2 regions of the Pseudoalteromonas marina genome follow, and region 2 is predicted to be linked to the other one. Evidence: predicted binding sites of a transcription regulator. Region 2 holds the regulator's gene; the other holds the start of a gene.

Region 1 (8,155 bases), on a different contig from region 2:
GAATATAGTTATGGCTAAAAAAATACTTATGGTACTTACTTCACATGCGGATCTTGGTAACACAGGTGAAAAAACCGGTTTTTGGGTTGAAGAATTTGCAGCACCTTACTATGCATTTGTTGATGCTGGCGCTGAAGTGACACTTGCGTCTCCTGCTGGTGGCCAACCGCCAATTGACCCTACAAGCACACTTGCTGATTTTCAAACCGATGCAACTAAACGTTACGATGCAGACAGCGCAGCACAAGCGCTAATGGCCAACACACATGTACTAAGCGAAGTAAACTCAAGCGATTACGACGCAGTATTTTACCCAGGCGGCCACGGCCCATTATGGGATTTAGTAGATAACACCGATTCTGTATCACTAATTGAAAGTTTTGTTAAAGAAGAAAAACCAGTTGCTGGCGTATGTCATGCAAGTGCTGTGTTTTTAAATGTTAAAGATGCAGACGGCAATGCATTGGTAGCAGGTAAAAAAGTAACTGGCTTTACTAATAGCGAAGAAGAAGCCGTACAACTGACTGACGTAGTTCCTTTTTTAGTGGAAGACGAGCTAATCAAAAAAGGTGGCGACTACCAAAAAACCGAAGATTGGGGTGTACTTGCCCTAGAAGACGGTTTGCTGATCACGGGTCAAAACCCTGCAAGTTCAGAGCTTGCTGCTAAAAAACTATTAACTAAATTGGGTTAATAGTATTTAAATACTAAGGTTAACGCGGCCTTAATTAAGCACAGCATTTGAGCTGTGCTTTTTATTTGCTTTTCATTACCAAATACAATTCCTATACTGGCAACTGTTTAAGGTCAATTAAGGAAATTTATGACAACCAAGCCTACGTCTCTGTCATTACTAACAACGACTCGCTTTGCTATATTTAGCATTGTCGCTGCTTGCTTTGTACTTCAAGTTATTAATAGCCTTCCTGGTATAAACCTCAATGGTTTAGGTATTTACCCGCGCAGCATACAAGGTTTAATAGGCATACTTTGCGCTCCGTTTCTACACGGTAGCTGGTGGCACTTTGCCAGTAACATGCTGCCTTTTGCGGTGCTCAGCTGGCTCATTTGTCAATACAGTGTTAAACGGTTCTACTCTGTATTTATTTTCACCGCACTTGTGGGCGGGTTATTAGTGTGGGCATTTGGCCGTAGTAGCCTTCATGTTGGTTTGAGCGGCGTAATATACGGGTTGTGGGGTTTTATTCTCTGCTATGGCGTGGTCAGGCGTTCGCTAAAATCAATCGTAATCGCTATCGTTGTTGCCATACTTTATAGCGGATTTATTTGGGGCGTATTGCCGCAACGCTTTCATATTTCGTTTGAAAGCCACTTATTCGGAGCCCTAAGCGGGTTGTTTTTAGGTTATAAATTAGCAAAAGCAGATAGACAAAAAGGTTTGTAAAAAACTATTTTAAGTGAATCAATCTAACAGTGAGGTTATTTATGAGCGATACAAACGATTACACACCAGCCAAAGTGTGGACGTGGGAAAGTGAAAGTGGCGGTAAGTTTGCCAGTATTAATAGACCCATAGCTGGGGCAACTCATGACAAAACCTTGCCTATTGGCGAGCATTCATTTCAACTGTACTCGCTGGCAACGCCTAATGGCCAAAAAGCCGCTATTATGTTTGAAGAACTTTTAGAGCTTGGCCTTAATGATGCGCAATACGATGCTTATCTAATTAATATTGGCGAGGGAGATCAGTTTGGTTCTGACTTTGTTGATATTAATCCAAACTCAAAAATTCCTGCGTTACTCGATCACTCAACAACACCGCCAACTCGTGTATTTGAGTCTGGCTCTATTTTACAATATTTAGGTGAAAAGTTTGACGCACTTATACCCAAAAGCCTTGTAGCAAAAACCGAGTGCCGTAACTGGTTATTTTGGCAAATGGGCTCTGCACCCTACTTAGGTGGCGGATTTGGCCACTTTTATAGCTATGCGCCAAGTAAGATGCAATACCCCATTGACCGCTTTACTATGGAAACCAAACGCCAACTCGATGTACTTAATCAGCATTTAAGCAATAACGACTATATGGCAGGTGATGAATATTCAATTGCCGACATTGCTATTTGGCCTTGGTATGGCTCACTTGTATTAGGCGACTTATACGATGCTGCTGAGTTTTTAGACGTTGCCTCTTATACGCATGTTGTTAGGTGGGCCAAACAAATCGCTGAGCGTCCAGCGGTTAAAAGAGGTCGCCGTGTTAATCGCACATGGGGGCCCGAGGAAGAGCAATTAGCCGAGCGACATAGCGCAGACGACTTTAAATAAAGTGCTACAACGCACCAAAAAAGCCAGCTTAAATGCTGGTTTTTTATGTCCGCTATAAATATGGCGCTAATAAAATGATCACCTCACCCTGCCTGAAAGTAGAATATTTAATCATATCAATCTAGTATAAATTTACTTACCTAAAAACAGTGAAAAGCCGTGGTCAAACTAACAAAAGAGCAAATTTATAAGCGCCTTAACAATGAAGAAGATGCTAAAGCTTGCAAAGAAATTGATGAGTCTGCATGTAAAGAGGTGCCCGGTAACTTCATTATTTTATTACTAAGCCAGCTGTTTAGTAAGTTTGCAGACGCACTACTCAATCCCAAAGTTACGCTTCCCTGGTTAATGCATAGCTTAAACGTACCTGGCAGCTTTATAGCGTGGCTTGTGCCAATAAGGGAGTCTGGCTCTTTACTTCCGCAGTTGGCCATTGCCGATGTGATCCGCAAATTATCTGTTCGTAAATGGGTGTGGGTAATTGGCGCTATTGCGCAATCGATATGTATATTAGCCATGGTAGGCGTTGCTTTTGTATTAGAGGGAAAACAAGCAGGCTTCGCTATTTTAGGTTTGTTAATATTATTTAGTTTAGCACGAGGCTTTAATTCAGTAGCAGCAAAAGATGTACTGGGTAAAGTGATCCCCAAAAAACAGCGAGGCAATATTAGCGGCTTAGCGGCAAGTATTGCAGGTTTGGCAACCCTAACCTTTGGACTACTGATGTGGTTTTTTTCACAGCAGAAAGAACAAAACACGGTATTAATTGCCTTGGTATTGGGCGCAATAATGTGGATTGTGGCGGCCTTTTTTTATAGCCGCATAAATGAATACAAAGGGGCTACCGACGGTGGGAAAAACGGGCTACTGCATGCATTTACAAAACTTAAAATCCTTTACCAAGATAAGCAATTTGCCCACTTTGTTGTCACACGTGCTTTTTTATTGTGCTCAGCTTTAAGCTCGCCATTTTATATTATTTTAGCGAGTCGCCAATCGTTTGAGTTTTCGTTACTTGCAACATTTATTGCTGTATCGGGGTTAGCCAGTTTAGTGTCCGCGCCAATTTGGGGGCGATTAAGCGACCTATCAAGCCAACGAGTTTTAGTGCTTAGTGCCATGCTAGTAACTTTTAATGGTTTAACGGTATTTGTTATTGCAACCTGGTTTAACCATTTGTTGAGTGCTTGGTGGTTGCTGCCTACACTTTACTTTTTACTCTCTGTTGCTCACCAAGGTGTACGCCTTGGCCGCAAAACGTACTTAGTCGATATGGCACAAGGAAACAAGCGCACCGACTATGTTGCAGTAAGTAACACGGTTATTGGCGTGCTTTTACTCCTGTTAGGCAGCATTGGATTGCTTGAGAGCTTTTTATCTACCGCTGAACTTATTTTGCTCTACAGCCTGCTTGGGTTTTGTGGCGCCATTAGTGCATTATTTTTACCTAAAATAGAGTAATTCTAACCATACCAACTTGCACAAATACCTAAAGCAGCTTACTTGATTAAACTGCACTGTGGACAATAAACCTATCTTTAGCAAATATGCTCAGCGCTTAGGTTAATTAAGCTAACTAGCATAAACATTTTATTACAATTACTTACACCCTAACGTTAGTTTTTGCCGTAGGCTGAAAAGAGTTAAATATTCGCCTACTTAAAACTATACAAAGGGATTTACCATGTTAAAACCGTTTAGTGCATTACTTATATTGCTTGCGCCTAGTACTTTATTAGCGCAAACCATGTCGATTAAAACCACTGAAGGGTTAGTAACAACCGACTCGACAACGTTATTTGCTTTTAACAAAGAGCTTAAACAGCTAGAACGCATTGATTTACTATCAGCACAAAACTCTCAGCTCGCTCTGCCTGACAATGCAATTGGTTTTGACGTGGCAACACTTGCTAATACAAATGATAAGCAAGCGCTTGTGGTAGCTAGCGATGGCATTTACAAAGCGGATAAAGAAAAACCTTCACTTTTATTTGCATATACATCAGTAATAAACCAGTTAGAAGTAACAGAGTTTGAAAAAATAAACTTTATCATTGATGCCAACAAAGATGGCCTGAGTGATATTTTGCTCCCAGACTTAAACCAAACAACCCTTTATATTCAAACTAACAACGGCCAATTTACCCCTCATACTTTTGAAAAAAAGACGCAGTTTACTGGTGATTTTTCAAAAGATGGTCTCACCCTTGAAGTTGATATTAATAACCAACCTACAATTACGGATTTTAATCACGACGGCCTAAATGACTTAGTGTTTTTAAATAAACAAGGCGCCAATGTGCTTTACGCAAATACTAATGGTTACAACAAAGCCATGGCTGACGTTAATTTTAATATTGAGTTGGGCGAGCTTAGTAACGGTGAAAAACGCAAAATAAAGCAGCTTCTTGATATAAACAACGATGGCTATTTAGACTTTATTACCAAGCAATATAAGCCAGTGGAAGGTATGGATTCGCTCGATATTGACATAGCGCATAACCTTTATTTAGGTAATAAAACAGGGTTTAGTAAAACACCTATTAAATTGTTAAATACCAGCGGCCCTAGTCAGCTTGTATTTGAAACAGACTTTAATAACGATGGCTTAATAGACCTGCAAACAATGGACTTAGACATTGGCCTTGGCACTATTGCCTCTATGGCTATGGGCGGTGGTAAAACTGACGTAGATGTAGAGATGAATATTTATAAGCAACAAACCGATGGCTCATTTGCTAGTAAATCAAGTATAGAGATTGACCTTGAGATGGAAATAAATATGAGCAATGGCGATGCAACCCCACCCTTATACATAGGCGATATAAACGGGGATGACAAAACTGATGCGGTATATAAATACAGCAAAAAAACGCTCTATGTGTACTACGGCGAAGAGGACAATTTGCTGAACAAAAAGCGTAAAAAAATAAAATTAACCCTACCTAAAAAAAGTAAAGATATTTTGTTAGTTGACATTAACCAAGACGGTAAAAAAGACTTTGTATTTAAATTTACCGAAGAAGATGGCACCAGTAAAATTAAAACCCGCTTAAACTAACCACCTACACAAAAAGCCCAGTATTACTGGGCTTTTAATGTTAGCTTTTACATATATTTACGCTTTAATACTGAGTAACGAATCAGATTCAGACAAGCCAAACTTTTCTTGAACAGCCGATAGTATAGCGTCTTTATCTTCATCGTTTATTTGGCTTGAATACTGCTCTAGTAATTCATCAAGGTAACTTACTACATCTTCTGTATTAACTTGCTCTAGTGAATTTTGTGGCGGTGGAGGCGGTCTTTGCCCTTCAGGTCGGCCAGCATCACCAATACTTTTAGCATCAAATTCAAGCTCGCTCATTAATTCTGCCAGCTCTTTAGTGGGTGAAATACCCTGCTCTTCAAACGCAGCTTGAATGCTCTTTGCATCTTCAGAGGTTAAGTTTTCGGGATCAAATTGCGCTAGCGTTTCTTTTACAAAATCACTTTGTTCTGATGTTAGCGATACAGCTTGGCTTTTTTGCTGCGGCATAAAATTAGTAGCGTTATTGTTTATTGAATTGATCATGTTAGTTTCCTTTCAACGTTCACGACGAGGTGGTTTATGTTCACTTAATTCTTGCTCGCTGATTTCCCCATTACCGTCAGCATCAATTTCATCAAAAATAGTCTGTGCGTCACCGTGAGGTGGCTTTTTAGTATTAAATTCATCAAAACTAATTGCACCATTGCCATCGGTGTCGAGAGTTGAAAAGTCTGGCTTAGGCGGTTTGTTATTACTTCCTTTTGCAGCAATATTGGCCGAAAAAACAATGCTAAGTAATACAATCATTGCTGTTGATGTTAAATGCTTCATAGTAATAACCTTATATTTAGGGCGTGTTGATACCGTAAACTTACACCTTAAAAACGCAAAAAATGTGCAAATAATAAGGAAGTATTAAATAATTTAAAAAATTGATGTGTTCTAGGGCGTTCTGGTTGCTCAATTTACAATCAGCAGATAAGCTAACGCAAGCATGTGTAAATGCGCGTAATACTGCCCTTAATTCTCAAAGCTGATATACTGCTTGAGTATATAAAACAACTAATTACAGAGCACTTTCTTAAATAATGATTAATAACCAACTCCACTTAGCAGGCAAGCTGTGAAAACACCAAAACGCTTACAACCCCTTATCGATGACGGTTTAATTGACGAAGTACTTAGCCGACTAATGAGCGGTAAAGAAGCCGATGTATTTGTAGTTCGCTGTGGTGAACACATTCGGTGTGCAAAGGTTTATAAAGATGCTGTTAAACGCAGTTTTAAAAAAGCCGCACAATACCAAGAAGGCCGAAAAGTTCGCGGTGGTCGCCAAGCTCGCGCAATGGGAAAACGCTCAAGTTACGGGCGCCAGTTAGAAGAAGAAATTTGGCAAAATGCTGAGGTTGATGCTCTTTCTCGTTTAGCTAGAGCCGGTGTGCGTGTACCCGATACATATTTTTGTGTTGATGGTGTTTTACTTATGGAGCTTGTGTCTGACAGCGAAGGCGATGTTGCGCCGCAGCTAGGCCATGTAAGTATGAGTAAAGAGGAAGCTATAAAACAACATACACTGATGATGCATTACATTATGCTTATGCTGTGCGCGGGTATTATTCATGGAGACTTATCAGAGTTTAATGTGCTTGTTGACGATAAAGGCCCTGTGATTATTGATTTACCGCAAGCTGTAAATGCGTCTGCTAACAATAGCGCTGAAGCCATGTTTGCTCGTGACGTAAACAACATGCGTCGTTACTATAGTGAGTTTGCACCTGAGTTGTTAAATACCCAATACGCTAAAGAAATGTGGGCGCTATTTGAAGAGGCAAAACTTACACCTAATTCTATACTCACCGGTGAATTTGAAGATGACAGCGAAGAAGCTGACGTTGATTCAGTACTAGACGAGATACAAGCTGCAGCCGATGAAGAGCAAGAGCGACTAGCGCGCATTAACTTTTCAGACGAAGAATAAAACGCCAACGTTTTTGTTAATCGCTTTGTTCCCTTATTGCGGGTGTACAAAGCGATAACCTACCCCATAAACAGATTGAATCACACTCTCTGTTTTAGTTAATTCATCCAGCTTTTTACGCAATTTTTTTATGTGGCTGTCAATCGTTCTATGACTCACAATACGCTGATCGGTGTACATGGTATCCATTAAGCTATCTCGTGAATAAATTCTACTCGGGTTATTAAACAAAGGTTTAAACAACTGAAACTCAAAGTTAGTTAGCTCAATGTCGTTATCTTGGTATTTTACTTTATAGGTGGTTTCATCTAATTGCATTACCGATGTTTGTACTGCTGAAACGTTGAGACGCCTTAAAATAGCTTTTACCCGCGCAACCAACTCTGCGTAACTAAACGGCTTACAAATATAATCATCTGCGCCTAACTCAAGCCCTAGCAAGCGATCTATCTCTTCTACTTTGGCCGATACCATAATAATAGGCACATTGGAAAAACGCCTAATCGCTTTACATAATTCGATTCCGCTTTGACCTGGTAACATTACGTCTAGCAAAATAAGGCTTGGCCTATTAATTTCAAGCCATGGAAGTACGTCATTCCCATGGTGTATTTGATGAGTATTAAAATGATGATTCATTAAAAAATCACTCATTAGATTAGATAATTTTTCTTCATCTTCAACTATCAAAATGTGTTCACTCATTGGCACCTCTATTCGTAACGTAAATTCAAACCACTTAATAAAGTAGGCAATTTAAAGATTAGGTTTAAACATTGTTAAATGGTTGGCAGGCGTATAATAATAGCTAAACCACCTAGGTCCGCTTTTTCTGCGACTATCTCACCATTATGACC
Region 2 (8,155 bases):
CTTTCATCATTAAAAAGCGTTGGTTGGTTTGATTTATATGACCAACAGCTATACCACGAATAACAAGTGTTAGTGATTGACTGCCAGCAACACCGCCCATAGAAGGAACAATGCCATTAAGCACTGCTAATATGGGTAAAATATCGAGTGTGCTTTCAAAAAAACTGGCTACAAAGGCGGCCGCAAGCGCAGTTAATAAGTTAACTCCTAACCATACTGAGCGTTTTTTAGAGCTTTTTAAGACAGGGGCAAAGGTATCTTCTTCATCATCAAGGCCCGCCAAACTCAGTAAACTATGTTCGGCGTCTTCACGAATTACGTCAACAATATCATCGATCGTGACACGACCAAGTAGCTGATCGTTGTCATCAACAACTGGGGCCGAGATCCAATTATGGCGCTCAAACAGTTGTGCGACTTCACTTTCATCCATTGAAATTGGAATTGACTCACATTCTTCATCCATTAAATCGCGAACAATTTTTTCTGGTGGATTAGTTAGCAATGTACTCAGCGATAAAGCACCAATAAAGCAGTTATGTTTATCAACCACATACAGGTCATCAGTGCCTTCAGGTAACTCTCCGCGAAGTCGAATATAACGTAGGACGACATCAATGGTCACATCTGGGCGAATAGTTACCGTATCGGTGTTCATGAGTGCACCAGCAGAACGCTCTTGATAAGATAGCGCTTGTGTTGCGCGCTCTCTATCTTGGGTGTCCATGGCGCTAACAACGTCTTGGTAAACGGTGTCAGGCAAACTACGTAATACTTCACCTAGGTCATCGTGACCCATGTCTTCAGTGGCAGCAGCAATATGCTCAGGCTCCATTTGGGCAATAATACCCAGGCGCACGTCTTCTGATAATTCTTCGAGTACATCACCTTGAACATCAGGATCAACTAACTGCCATAGCAAGCGACGAATTTTGTGTGGAGATGATTCTAATAATAACGCAGTATCACATGGCGCTGTTTTTGCGAGCATGCGCCTAACTTGAACAAACTGACCACTATTAAGTGACTTGGTCACTTGTTTTAGTTGTTGTAGTGGGTAGTCTTGTTCAAAAGCTTCGGGCATTGGCGTCCTTTATTTATACTGTAACTGTTACCTAATGGGTGGGGGAGTACGACCTAGCAGCCAGTTATTTTGATTATAGTTATTTTATTTAAATGTTAAAAATTAACGTTACTCTTGTTCGTTAAATCGTTGCGAAATAAGTTCTCCAATTGCATTTAAAGCTTGCTCTGCATCAGGCCCTTCACATACCACTTTAACTTCTTTACCTTGGCTACTTTCAAGTAGCATTAGTGCTAATACACTGTCACCAGCAGCTTCTTTATCATCTTGAAATAAGGTGATTGAAGCATCAAATTTTACAGCGAGTTGGGCTAATACAGTTGCGGCTCTGGCATGCAGTCCTAATTTATTTTGTATTAAAAAAGTGTCTTCTATACGCATACATTACTCTATCAAAGCTGAACAGGTTATTAGTTTTGTAAAATTACTTTTCTTGTTCTCTGTGACGTATTTTTACATTGGGATGCGTAACTGCAAAGCTTTCGCCAATTGTTTGCGCTAAATATACAGAGCGATGTTGCCCGCCAGTACAGCCAATCGCAATAGTTAAATAGCTTCTGTTATTTCGCTCTAGGTGTGGTAGCCATGTTTGTACAAAGGTTTGTATTTGCCATGTAAATTTTTGAACTATGCTGTGGCTAGCCAAATAATCTTTTACTGGTTGGTCTAGGCCATTAAGTGGTTTTAGTTCAGGCTCCCAATGCGGGTTAGGTAAAAAACGCGCATCAAATACGTAATCTGCTTCTTTAGGAATGCCATGTTTAAAACCAAAAGATTCAAATGTAACAATCAGCTGCTTATCTTTTTTACCTAATATTTTTTCGCGAATTGATTCAGCAAGTTGATGAACGCTTAGCTCACTGGTATCGATCATGTAATCGGCGCGCGTAATTAGCACATCGAGAAGTTCTTTTTCTTTTTTTATGGCTAAATCAAGCGGAAGTGAATCTATTGATAAAGGGTGTAAGCGTCTGGTTTCAGAAAATCGTTTAATAAGGGTTTGATCTTCACTGTCTAAGTAGAACAGCGTTGGTTTTGTAAAACCCGGTAAGTATTCGATGATGTGATTAAATTCATCTTGCTCTTTTGGTAAATTTCGCACATCTATACTAACGGCAATTTTATCGTAGTTATCAGAAACGCTTCTTACCAAAGAAGGTAATAAATTTACTGGAATGTTATCTACGCAATAATAACCTAGATCTTCAACAACGCGTAAAGCAACCGACTTACCAGAACCAGAACGGCCACTTATGATAATCAACTCCATTAATCACCCTTTAAATTTGTTACGATTGGTCAACAATAATTTGATACAACTCAGCATCCGATTTAGCACAGCGAAGCTGCTTACAAAATTCTTTATTTTTTAGTTTATCAGCTATCGTTGCTAGCGTCTTTAAATGCTGTTGGTTATCGCCTTCAGGTACGATGAGTGCAACAAAAATATCAACAGGGCGGTTGTCTATAGCATCAAAATTAATCGGTGTTTCACTTACTAACACCAATGCTAAAGGTTCTTGTGCGCCGCTCATTCGGCCATGTGGAATAGCAATACCTCTTCCTATCCCTGTGCTGCCTAGCTTTTCGCGGGTTAATAAAGCGCCCAAAATATCCTGTTGAGATAAATACGGTAATTTATCGTGAGCCAGCTCGCTAATAAACTCTAAAATTCTTTTTTTACTATTAAAAAGGACCGCAGCTTTACTGCAGTCCTGGCATATAAGTGAACTTAATTTCATCATATTAGTGTCGAGCAAGCTTCTCTTTGTGTTTAATTACTTGACGGTCAAGCTTGTCAATCAATGAATCAATAGCTGCATACATATCTTGATGTTCAGTGGATGCGAATAATTCAGCACCACTTACATGAATAGTTGCTTCTGCTTTTTGATTTAATTTTTCTATATCAAGAATGACATGAACATTATTAATATGATCAGAGTGCCTTTCTAGCTTCGCAAATTTGGTATTTATATAGTCTCTTAATGAATCAGTTAGTTCTACATGACGACCAGTTAAATTTAGTTGCATAAGCATTACCCTCTTTGTTTAGCGTCTTAAATCAGGCTCTTTCGCTGATTTGACGGTGGAATAGCCAGAGATTCGCGATATTTTGCGATTGTACGTCTCGCTACTTTAATTCCTTGCTCAGCCAATATATCCGCAATTTTGCTATCACTCAATGGTTTTGCTGAGTTTTCTGCTGCGATTAATTTTTTAATAAGTGCACGTATTGCAGTAGATGAACACTCTCCACCATTTTCGGTACTTACGTGGCTTGAGAAAAAGTATTTAAGCTCAAATATTCCACGCGGTGTGTGCATATACTTTTGCGTGGTTACGCGCGAAATTGTTGATTCGTGCATTTCTACCATTTCAGCAACATCATTTAAAACCATCGGTTTCATGGCTTCTGGCCCGTGTTCAAAAAAGCCCTGTTGTTGTTTAACAATACAGTTAGTTACTTTTAAAAGTGTATCATTTCTACTTTCTAAGCTTTTTATAAACCATTTAGCTTCTTGTAAATGTGAGCGAATAAATTGACTGTCGCCGCTTGATTTAACTGTACGCGACATCGCTGCATATTGGCTGTTTACACGAATTTTTGGCATGCTGTCTGGGTTTAACTCTACAATCCAGCGGCCTTTAATTTTTTTAACTGACACATCAGGTATTACATACTCAGACTCTTCTCGTACTATTGTGTCTGCAGGCTTAGGGTTGAGCGTATGAATAAGTGTCATTACTTCTTTAAGCTCATCTTCTTTGAGCTTCGTTTTTTTCATTAATGTACGGTAGTCACGAGCAGCTAACAAATCAATGTGCTCGGTTAAAATCATTTTTGTTTCATCAATAAAAGGCGTGCCTTTATCAAATTGATTTAACTGAATACACAAACACTCTTGTAAGCTACGTGCCGCAATACCCACTGGGTCAAATAGCTGAATGCGCTTTAATACAGCTTCTATTTCGTCAAGTTCAACCTCAACGTCATCGTCATTATCTTGATTAAAGCTCTCTAAAATCTCTTCGCAACTGAGTGTCAGTATGCCTGAATCATCCACCGCTTCTACAATAGCAATAGCAATGGCTTCATCTGTAGGGCTAAATGGCGTTAATTGTAATTGCCACATTAAATATTCGTGAAGCGTTTCAGTTGATGCGCCCTGATATATAGACTCATCTTCAGGCATTGGGCCTGAAGATGATGCAGGGGCTGCACTCATGTACTCATCCCAGCTAACGTCCATTGCCATGTCGTCACTTACGGTATCTTTAGCAAGCGCTTCACCACTGTCTTGTTCATACTCGCTAGGGGCTTCATCTACAGATACGGTTACTGTAACTTCATCGTTATCTGCTTTTTGCTCATTTTTGCCCGCAAGATCATCGGCATAGTCTTGCTCCTCAACCTCAAGTAATGGGTTGCTGTCGAGCGCTTCTTGTATTTCTTGCTGAAGATCCAATGTGCTTAATTGCAGCAAGCGAATAGCTTGTTGCAACTGAGGTGTCATTGTAAGTTGCTGGCCCATGCGCAGCTGTAGTGATTGCCTCATGTATCTCTAACAATCCTTTTAAGTTGTTATAGTTAATACTAGCAGATGCTTATAAATAAGGCGTAAATGTTACAGCCTAAATTGCTCGCCTAAATATACATCGCGTACAGTTTTATCATTTAATACGTGTTCAGGGGTACCAGAAGCAATCAGTTCCCCATGAGAAACAATGTAGGCTTTTTCGCAAACATCAAGGGTTTCTCTTACATTGTGGTCTGTTATTAATACGCCAATCCCACGGTTTTTCAGGTGTTCAATAATTTTTTTAATATCTAATACTGAGATAGGGTCAACACCGGCAAATGGTTCGTCTAGCAAAATAAACTTTGGATCTGCGGCTAAAGCACGTGCAATCTCTACTCGGCGACGTTCTCCGCCCGATAATGCCATACCTTTGCTATCCCGAATGTGTTGAATGCTAAATTCATCTAATAGATTATTCAATGTATCTTCTCTGGCTTGCTTAGTGAGCTCCTTTCGAGTTTCTAAAATAGCCATTAAGTTTTGATACACTGTTAATTTTCTAAATATAGACGACTCTTGTGGTAAGTAGCCAATGCCTAATCTAGCACGACTGTGCATAGGTAAAAGCGTAATATCGTTCTCGTCGATAGATATTTTGCCTTTATCGCTAGGGACTAAACCTACAATCATGTAAAAGGTTGTTGTTTTACCTGCGCCGTTTGGCCCAAGCAAGCCTACAATACTGCCAGCTTGAACTTCTAAGCCCACATTTTTTACAACTTCACGGCCTTTGTAGCTTTTGGCTAGTAGCTCTGCTTTTAATGTGCTCATGGTTGGCCTTTGTCAATTTTTTTAGGCTCCACAGGCACTAAGATAGTGTGTACACGGTCAGTTGAGCTTTCATCTTTTTCGGCGCTAATAAGCTGCTGTTCTATATCGTAGGTAATGCTTTTAGCATTCATTTTTTGCCCAGCTTGAGATATCTCTGCATCTCCAATTAATGTTAAAAAACGCGTTGAAACATCGTATCTAACTTCATTAGCGCTGGCGCTCATTATTGTGCCGTCGGCTTGTTTTTCTTCAAAATATGCAGGCGTACCTGTGGCAATTAACAATTGCTTGTTGTCGCCTAGCTCATCACGCTTGTGAACCTCAAGGCGGTCTGCGGTAATTTTTCTGTCGCCATGAATAATTTCAACATTTTTTTCGAAGATACCTACGTTTTCTTTTAGTTGACCCTCTTGTTTATCCGCACTAATCGAAATTTGATTTGCAGAAATTGGCGCTGTTGGTTCAGCGGCATTAGTACCTAATGCAAGTAAAAATGTTGGAATAATAAAGAGTGTTGATAGTTTATTGGTCATAATAAATAGTTCGCGTATGGTTAATTAATTTTATCACTTCGGTTTTTAAATCGGCTTCTAAGCCTTTACCGGTGATTTTTAAATTGGGCCCTGTAACAATGACAGGCTGCTCTGATTGCATCGTTAGTAATTTTATATCTACCTGAATGTTATCAGCATTAATTTTATCTATCATTGCGTTATCAGTTAAATTACTAGCAACAACGTTACCTTCTAATATTAATTGTCTGCCTTCGTATAATGTTGCTTCATTAGCGTTAATTCGCCATGTTTGCTTGTTGTTGTATAGCGTAAAAATAGGTTTATCAAAAAAGGTAAACCCTAATTCTTGATATAGCTCCATTCGTGCTGCCGTTACTTTATGGCTGATTTTCCCATTTTCGTCATACGCTGTTTGTTTTAGCTCTATGGCTGTGTAATCGGGCTTTGCAATTATGTCTGCTTCGGTTTGTTGTGGTAAATTTACTTGTGTGAAATAAGGGTACCAAAGCCAAACCATACAGCTGATGAATAAAACGCTTAATATTATGCGCGCTGCATTCATGAACTGGTCCCTTTTGTGGTCAAAGGTTTGTTATTTTCAAGCATTAGCAGGTCGGTTAGTTCTCTCACTGCACCAAAGCCACCTAGCATTTGTGTTGTATAATGCGCTAAACGTTTTATTAGCGGATGGGCGTCATTTACTGCAACAGCAAACCCTACTAACTCCATCACTGGCATGTCTGGGCCATCATCGCCAATGTAGGCAATTTGCTCATCATTTAAATTGAGCTTTGTTTTTAGTTCTTCGTAAGCGAGTAATTTATTTTCTTGGCCTTGATATATATGTTGTACTGTTAGGCTTGTCATACGCTGTTGTACTATTTTTGAGTGGCGTCCTGTAATTACCGCAACTTCAAAGCCGCTATTAATTAGCGCTTTAATGCCAAAGCCATCTTTTGTATTAAATGCTTTGAGCTCTTCGCCTTGGTTACCCAAATAAATGCGACCATCAGAAAACACACCATCAATATCACAAATAAGTAGCTTTACTTTTTTTGCACGTGCTTTTGCGTCTTCACTCAATGGTTGATAGAGCTCTTCAAATTGCATTTATAATACTCCTGCTTTTAGTAAGTCTTGCATATTTAATGCACCAATAGGGTGGTTTTGCTCATTAACGATGATTAAACCATTAATACGCTTTTGCTCCATAATATTAAGTGCTTCAGCGGCCAAAATATCTTGTGTTGCCGTTGTGCAGGACTTGGTCATTACAACATCTATTTGTGTTGTATGTATATCAATTCGTTGTTCTAAAATACGACGTAAATCACCGTCGGTAAAGAGCCCTACAAGTTGTTGCTGAGAATCAACTATGGCTGTCATGCCTAAGCCTTTTGCCGACATTTCTATCAGTGCATCTTTTATAGTTTGCGTAACGTTAATAATAGGTGTGTTTTTACCGCTATGCATGACATCTTTTAGGGTCAGCAGTAAACGTTTACCTAAACTGCCGCCGGGGTGAGATAGCGCAAAGTCATCAGCTGTAAAGCCGCGGGCTTCTAAGAGTGCAACTGCCATGGCATCGCCCATTGCAAGTGTTGCTGTTGTGCTTGCTGTAGGGGCTAAGCCTAACGAACAGGCTTCTTTTTGTACTTTTATGCAAATATGTACGTTTGCAAGCGTTGCCATTGTTGAACTAGCGTTGCCTGTCATGGCTATCATTTTTGCGCCGAGGCGTTTCAAAACGGGAATTATATTGAGGACTTCGCTTGTTTCACCAGAATTAGAAATTAGCATAACCACATCATTTTTAGTGATCATACCTAAGTCGCCATGACTTGCCTCACCGGGGTGTACAAAAAATGCAGGGCTGCCAGTACTTGCTAATGTAGCCGCTATTTTATTGCCAATATGACCCGATTTTCCCATGCCTATAACAATAGTTCGGCCTTGGCAGTCGTATATTAACTGACATGCTTGATGAAAATTTTCATCCACATATTGTGCAATATCACTCAATGCTTGGCGCTCTATGTCTAATACACGTAGGCCTTGTTCAATAAAATTTAGCGTTGCCATTACTTACCCTACTTGACTGAAAATATACCCTTGGTAGCCTAAAAAAGCGATTAATAATAAGCCGCCCTCTACTCTATTGATGCGCTGAGCACCTTTAAAGTTCAATGACATGATAATAA

What was found. The regulator sigma-54, encoded in region 2, starts transcription at its own class of promoters, with help from an activator protein. The targets are predictions, from matches to a motif close to GTTGGCACGNNNNTNGNNT.
Region 1: a site for sigma-54 is predicted at 6,205-6,223, ahead of PMAN_RS10370 (EF-hand domain-containing protein). Genes of this name have one in related genera too.

The regions. Positions count from the first base shown of each region.
Region 1 covers NZ_AHCB03000006.1:306,888-315,042, forward strand. Annotated here, with positions in the region: gene PMAN_RS10340 (type 1 glutamine amidotransferase domain-containing protein) at 11-694, shown strand; gene PMAN_RS10345 (rhomboid family intramembrane serine protease) at 824-1,405, shown strand; gene yghU (glutathione-dependent disulfide-bond oxidoreductase) at 1,447-2,289, shown strand; gene PMAN_RS10355 (MFS transporter) at 2,449-3,750, shown strand; gene PMAN_RS10360 (FG-GAP repeat domain-containing protein) at 3,974-5,350, shown strand; gene PMAN_RS10365 (hypothetical protein) at 5,408-5,863, opposite strand; gene PMAN_RS10370 (EF-hand domain-containing protein) at 5,876-6,151, opposite strand; gene PMAN_RS10375 (PA4780 family RIO1-like protein kinase) at 6,444-7,298, shown strand; gene PMAN_RS10380 (response regulator) at 7,332-8,003, opposite strand; gene PMAN_RS10385 (ATP-binding protein) at 8,078-8,155, opposite strand, start outside.
Region 2 covers NZ_AHCB03000005.1:247,671-255,825, forward strand. Annotated here, with positions in the region: gene mgtE (magnesium transporter) at 1-1,084, opposite strand, end outside; gene PMAN_RS01165 (HPr family phosphocarrier protein) at 1,193-1,465, opposite strand; gene rapZ (RNase adapter RapZ) at 1,509-2,354, opposite strand; gene ptsN (PTS IIA-like nitrogen regulatory protein PtsN) at 2,374-2,826, opposite strand; gene hpf (ribosome hibernation promoting factor) at 2,831-3,118, opposite strand; gene PMAN_RS01185 (RNA polymerase factor sigma-54) at 3,145-4,644, opposite strand; gene lptB (LPS export ABC transporter ATP-binding protein) at 4,714-5,439, opposite strand; gene lptA (lipopolysaccharide transport periplasmic protein LptA) at 5,436-5,972, opposite strand; gene lptC (LPS export ABC transporter periplasmic protein LptC) at 5,962-6,516, opposite strand; gene kdsC (3-deoxy-manno-octulosonate-8-phosphatase KdsC) at 6,513-7,064, opposite strand; gene PMAN_RS01210 (KpsF/GutQ family sugar-phosphate isomerase) at 7,065-8,036, opposite strand; gene PMAN_RS01215 (calcium/sodium antiporter) at 8,040-8,155, opposite strand, start outside.